Regions from separate parts of the Candidatus Pelagibacter sp. PS_23 genome, predicted to be linked through region 1. Evidence: riboswitches for the same ligand, from Rfam matches in the RefSeq annotation. Region 1 holds a riboswitch; the other holds the start of a gene.
The links. A riboswitch is a leader RNA that binds a small molecule or an ion and turns the genes downstream of it on or off. The one in region 1 is predicted to bind S-adenosylmethionine.
Positions count from the first base shown of each region.

Region 2: linked by a shared signal. The riboswitch ahead of AC5SLY_RS01750 (homocysteine S-methyltransferase family protein) and the one ahead of AC5SLY_RS03130 (O-acetylhomoserine aminocarboxypropyltransferase/cysteine synthase family protein) in region 1 are both predicted to bind S-adenosylmethionine.

Region 1 covers NZ_CM182071.1:592,035-595,457, forward strand. Annotated here, with positions in the region: gene AC5SLY_RS03110 (hypothetical protein) at 1-25, opposite strand, end outside; gene argC (N-acetyl-gamma-glutamyl-phosphate reductase) at 22-1,044, opposite strand; gene rpsI (30S ribosomal protein S9) at 1,079-1,528, opposite strand; gene rplM (50S ribosomal protein L13) at 1,530-1,991, opposite strand; SAM riboswitch class V at 2,131-2,199, shown strand; gene AC5SLY_RS03130 (O-acetylhomoserine aminocarboxypropyltransferase/cysteine synthase family protein) at 2,204-3,423, shown strand, end outside.
Region 2 covers NZ_CM182071.1:328,562-331,984, reverse strand. Annotated here, with positions in the region: gene AC5SLY_RS01765 (molybdenum cofactor synthesis domain-containing protein) at 1-62, opposite strand, end outside; gene AC5SLY_RS01760 (sulfite exporter TauE/SafE family protein) at 81-827, shown strand; gene AC5SLY_RS01755 (2OG-Fe(II) oxygenase family protein) at 857-1,447, shown strand; SAM riboswitch class V at 1,536-1,599, shown strand; gene AC5SLY_RS01750 (homocysteine S-methyltransferase family protein) at 1,609-2,517, shown strand; gene AC5SLY_RS01745 (DMT family transporter) at 2,510-3,397, opposite strand; gene AC5SLY_RS01740 (YbaK/EbsC family protein) at 3,394-3,423, opposite strand, start outside.

The DNA.
Region 1 (3,423 bases):
TCAAATATAAAAATAAGTATTTCAAATTAATCCTTTTGTTTCATTAAAACCATATTTGATATTCATATTTTGTATTGCTTGACCTGCCCCACCTTTAATCAAATTATCAATAACAGATAAAATAATTACTCTATTTTTATACTTAGTTTTACAAATTACTATAGAGCAATTATTTGTGTTAATTACGTCATTTGTACTTAACAATGAATTTGTTTTTAAAATTTTAACGAATCTGTTTTTTGAATATTGGCTCTTTAAAGTGTTTTCTAAATTTTTAATACCTACACCTTTGTTAAGGTCTAGATAAATTGTGCTAAGTATCCCTCTAAACATTGGTGTTAAATGGGGTGTGAATGTAAAAGAAAATTTCTTTTTAGTGTAGTTTTCGATTTCTTGTTGAATTTCAGAGTTATGTCTATGGAAACCCACACCATAAGCGCTTAAGGATTCATAAAGATTTTTATCCTTATATTTTTTATGTACACCTCTCCCAGCACCAGAGTAACCAGATTTTGAGTCTATAATAATATTATCTGTTTTTATCAAATTTTTCTTAACTAAAGGAATAAGTGGTAAAAGTATTGATGTTGGGTAGCAACCTGGACATCCAATGATATTAAACTTCTTTAATTTATCACCATTGATTTCTGGTAATGAATAAATTGATTTTTTAATATTTTTAACAGATCTGTGTTTTTGTTTGTACCATTTTAGATATTCTGATGCTTTATTAAGTCTAAAATCTGCAGCTAAATCAATTAATATATTGTATTTTAATAAATCATTTGAAATATCTTGTGCTTCACCATTAGGTAGAGCTGTAAAAACAAGGTCTATGTTTTTTAAAAGTTCTTTATTGTATCTAATAATTTTAGGTAATTTTTTTGAACTTAATGATTTTTCATAACTAGAAATATTTTTTCCAACAGACGTATTACCACAAAGATGTTTAATATTAACATTGCTGTGTTTAACTAATAATTTAATTAATTGAACACCAATATAACCTGTTGATCCAGCAACTAAAACATTAAGCTTAGGCATTTTTTTATTATAACAGTTTAGAGTTAAAAAAGAATTATCTTTTCGAGAATTGGAAGCTTCTTCTTGCTTTTCTACGACCAGGTTTTTTTCTTTCAACTGATCTAGAGTCTCTAGTATTAAGCTTTTCTGTCTTAAGTACTGCTCTATTCTCTGAATCAAATAAGATTAATGCTTTAGCAATACCATGAACCATTGCACCAGCTTGACCTGTGTGACCACCACCTGCTACGCTACATCTTACATCATAATCAGTTGCTTGGTTTATAATCTCAAATGGTCTTGTGATTTGCATTTTGTGACTTCCGCTAGTGAAATACTCATCCATAGTTCTGCCATTAACGTAAATTTTACCTGTACCTTTTTTCACCCAAATTTTTGCAATAGATTTTTTTCTTCTACCAGTTGCGTATTTACTATCTTTAAAATCTAATTTAATTTTAGGTTTTTTTGTAGATACTTTATTTGGTGTAGCTGCTGTTACCATATTAATTTCTTATTAAATTTTTACTGTTTAATTTACCTAGGTCTAAAAGTTTTGGGTTTTGTGCTGCATGAGGGTGTTCTTCACCAGCATAAATTTTTACTTTAGTTAACTGTTTTCTTCCTAGAACTCCCCCAGGTAACATTCTTTTAATAGCTAATTTTAATGTCTCACCAGGTTTATTTTTTTCTAATAACTTTTCAGGAGTAATTTCTTTAATTCCACCTGGGTGACCAGTATGTCTATAATATTTTTTATCTTTAAATTTTTTTCCTGTGAACTTTGCTTGTTCAACATTTTTAACAACAACAAAATCACCATCATCCATATGAGGTGTAAAAGTTGTTTTGTTTTTTCCTCTAACAATCAAAGCAATAATAGAAGCTAATCTGCCAACTACAGCATTTTTAGCGTCTATCTCAAACCAGTTACTGTTTAAATCACCACTTTTTAGAAATTTTGTCATTGTGCGAGGATTAATACTATTATTAGATATAATGTCAATTTTATATTTCTCTTGCAATATCTTGCTTAAATGATATTTTTATATAGCCGATTTGTTCCTATTGCAGGCTAGTTATTGCTAAAAAGGATTTTTTAACCACATTATCGGTAGGCGCATTTGAACTGTATTGTACGCCTTGCATAAAGCAAAAGTACTAAAAAAGGAGTATTAAGATGAGTACAAAAAGACAAAACCCTGAGACTATAGCTATACATGGTGGTGATTATAGAAGTGATCCAACAACCAAAGCAGTAGCAGTTCCAATTTATAGAACAACATCGTATCAATTTGATAGTACTGAACATGCTGCAAATTTGTTTGCTCTTAAGGAATTTGGAAATATTTATACAAGAATAATGAATCCAACAAATGATGCTCTTGAAAAAAGAGTTGCTTCATTAGAAGGAGGATTAGCCTGTTTAACAGTAGCATCTGGACAAACCGCATCAACTTTTGCAATTTTAAACGTTGCACAAGCCGGAGATAATATAGTCAGCTCTACGGATTTATATGGAGGTACTATTTCGTTATTCACGCATACATTAAGTAAACTTGGTATTGAAGTTAGATATGCAGACCCTTCTGACCCAAAAAACTTTGAAAAAGCTGTTGATGATAAAACTAGAGCTTTTTATGGTGAGACTTTACCAAATCCTTATTTGAGAGTTTTTCCAATTAAAGAAGTTTCTGATATTGGTAAAAAATACAATATACCATTAATAATGGACAACACAGCTGCTCCTGTAATTTGCAAACCTTTAGAACATGGTGCTGCTGTAGTAGTTTATTCACTAACAAAATATATAGGTGGTCACGGTACGGTTGTAGGTGGAGCTTTGGTTGATGGAGGTAATTTTGATTGGACAGCTGATCCCAAAAGGCAACCTTTATTTAACGAACCTGACGCAAGTTACGGTGGAGCTATATGGGGAAAAGTGGTTCCAGAATTAACTGGGGCTAATGTTTCTTTTGCAGTAAGAGCGCGGGTTACATTACTAAGAGATCTTGGTTCTGCCCTATCACCTGACAATGCATTTGGAATTATTCAAGGGCTCGAAACAGTTGCTCTCAGAATGAAACAACACTGCTCAAATGCATCAAAAGTTGTTGACTATTTAAAGAAAAATAAAGAAGTAACAAGAGTAATCTATCCAACAGAACATGAAGGTAAAATTGCTGATCGTGCTAAAAAATACCTTAATGAAGGAAATGGTGGTTTAGTTGGTATCGAGCTCAAAGGTGGTATTGAAGCAGGTAAGAGATTTATCGAGTCTTTAAAAATGTTTTATCATGTTGCAAATATTGGGGATGCAAGAAGTTTAGCAATTCATCCTGCAACAACAACTCATAGTCAGTTAACAGAAAAAGAATTGTTAGCCTCAGGTGTAACTCC
Region 2 (3,423 bases), 260 kb from region 1:
GACTTATCGTTCTCAAAAGTTCTGGTGTCCGTAACAGTTAAAAGTGCTATATTTACAATCATAAATTTAAAATAATTTTCATGATTATATTATCATTTTTATTTCTTCTAACAGCAACTTTATATTCAAGTGTTGGCTTTGGTGGTGGCTCTACCTATCTAGCCCTTCTATTAATTTGGGATATTCCTTACTTGATCTTTCCTGTAATTGCTCTCTTTTGTAATATTATTGTCGTATCAGGAAATTGTATAAATTATATTAAAGCTGGAAATATCAATTTTAAGATCCTTACCCCATATTTGATATCATCTGTGCCACTTGCATTCATAGGAGGATCTTTATCAGTAGATAAAGAAATTTTTGAAATTTTACTTTTTTTAGTCTTAGCACTAGCAGGAGTTCTACTTCTCATGAAATTTCAATCTTTTGATCAAAAAATTGAAGTTTATAAAAAGATACCAAAAATATTATCAATATTAATTGGTGCATCTATTGGATTTGTGTCTGGTGTAGTTGGAATTGGTGGTGGAATTTTCTTAAGCCCTATATTGTTATTAATTAGAGTAGATAAAGCAAAAAACATTGCAACAGCAGCATCATTATTCATACTGATTAATTCTTTATCAGGACTTGCTGGCCAATTTACAAAGGCATCAACAATAAATGGAATTTATGATTATTGGCCATTATTTTTTTTTGTTTTAATAGGCGGCCAGCTTGGAAACTATTTAAATCTTAAAATTTTTCCTGCAAGAATATTAGCTCTAGTGACATCAGGACTTGTCATATTTGTCGCTATTCGAATGGGACTGAAGTTGTTTGCATAACAGAAGTATTAAATTATTATAGAAAGATTATGAAAACATTTAGAGCATTTGGACCCACTATAGGAAAAACAAAGTTATCCAAAAAAATTATTACTATATTAAATAATCACATTGATAAGTCTCAATTATCTAAAAAAAATGATTATAGCTCTAAACTTGCAAGTCAAATTAGGAATGAAATTAAGATACCCAAAACTTTAATTAATAAGAGTTTGTCTAAAGAATTACTAAAAAATATTAAAGTTTACCTTGATAAGTCAGGCGTTAAAAAAATTAAAGAAATTAAGATAATAAATCTATGGGTGGTTAGGCAATTAAAAAATGAATATAATCCAATTCATTATCATGAAGGACAACTGTCAGGTGTTGGATATCTTAAAATCCCAAAAGATATGAATCAAAATAAATTAGTTAAGAATAAAAAGATTAAAACTAATGGAACTATTGATTTTATTAATGGTCAAAAAAACTTTTTAAGTAAAAGTATCTATAATTTAAACCCTAAATTAGGAGACCTATTGATTTTTCCAAATTATTTAATGCACACAGCTTATCCATTTAACGTTGATGGTGAGAGAAGATCCTTCTCATTTAATGCTAAAATATTATTCAAGAAGTGATTTACTAATCAGTCTAATAGATATATAAATATTTTACCGATTTGATCCATATTGCAGGTGCTAACTGCTAAAAAGGAAATCATTATATAATTGGTAAAGGTAGTTGAACTGTATTGTGCACCTTGCATAGAGCTAAAGCACTAAAAAAGTAAGGAATAAAAATGGATATTAATTTTTTTAAAACAACACGAATTTTAGATGGTGGTATGGGACAAGAATTGTTAGCTCGTGGTATGAAGCCAAACGGCACATTGTGGAGTGCAAATGCTGTTTTAAAAGAAGAATACCATCAACTCTTACTAGACACACATTTAGACTTTATTAAAGCGGGTGCTGAAGTTATTGTTACAGCAACCTTTACTACTAGACGAATAAGATTACGTGATAATAAAATTGAAGATAAGTTTGAATACTTAAACAAAAAAGCTGGTGAAATAGCTCAGAAAGCTAAAGAACAACATCCTAACGTGTTAATTGCAGGCGGTCTTCCACCTCAATATTTAACATACGAAGAAGATACAAGACCAGATGATGAAATTAAGCAAAATTTTTATGATCAAGCAAAATTATTAGATCCTTATATTGATTTTTTTTACTTAGATGTTTTGTCTAGTGTAAAAGAGTTTAAATTAGCAATTGAAGCAATTGAAGAATTTAATAAGCCATACTTAATAGGTGCTCACATTTCTGAAGGAATAAATCTTCCAAGTGGTGAAAAAATATCAGATATTATTAACAATATTAAACATAATAATTTACTAGGATTAATTTTATCCTGTGTTTCACCTGAAAACTTTTATGAAAATTTAGAAGAAGTAAAAAATTTAGGTGTTCCGTTTGGATTTAAGCTTAATGCTTTTGTGACAACTAATCCTAAAGATGGTTATACTAATAGTTATAATGTCAGTAAAACTGGTAACCCAAATGAATTTTTGGGTCAAAGAAAAGATTTAACACCCGAATTGATGGCAAATTTTGTTAAAAAATTTAAAAATGCTGGTGCTACTATTTTAGGTGGATGTTGCGAAACAAGACCATCTCATATTAAAGAAATGGTTCAGTTTAAGTAGTTTTTTTTTGATCTGCTTTTTTAACAAAGTAAATTCCAACAACAACTGCTAATAAAGATAATAAAATTTTAGGTGTTATTATTTCTTTTAAAAAAATATAACTCAATATAGTACCGAATATTGGAATTAAGTAAGAGACTTGTGATTGAAATATAAGACCATTATCTTTTAGAATTTTAAATCTTAGTAACCAAGCAACACCTGTTGAAACCATTCCTAGATAAACTACTGATATTGTAGACTCAACGCTTGGAACCGAGTTCCATGGTTTTTCAATAAAATAAACAAATGGTATTAAGATTAGGACAGCCCAAATTAATATAGAGCCTGTTACATTTTCATTCTTTTTCTTACTAATTTTAAGAGTTAAAACTCCTCCAATAACATAACAAGTTGACCCAAGTAATATTAATAACGCAGAAATAAAATTACTATCATTTATTAATAGATTATCTGAAAACAAATAAATAATTCCTGAAAAACCAATTAGTATTCCAAAAGTTTTAACTAAATTGAACTTTTCATTTTTTGTATAAAAGTGACCCAATATTGTTGAACTCAAGGGTGTTGTTGACATTAAGATTGCTGCCAAATTACTTTGTACAGATTTTACACCGTAAGCTATTAAGAAAAAAGGTAATACTAGATTGACAAATCCTATTATAGCAAACCAATACCAATCTTTAGAAAAGGCTTCTATCTTAATTTTTTTATAAAAGCATAATAATAATACTGGAATTGATCCAAAAAAAACTCTCAAGAATGCAATTGTAATTGGTCCAAAAGATTCTGTTGCAATTTTGATATTAAAAAAAGCTGATGCCCATATTAAAGCTAAGATTACTAATAATGTATAATCAATTAATCTAGGTTGTCTCATTCAATTATATCTTCAACTTTTCCATT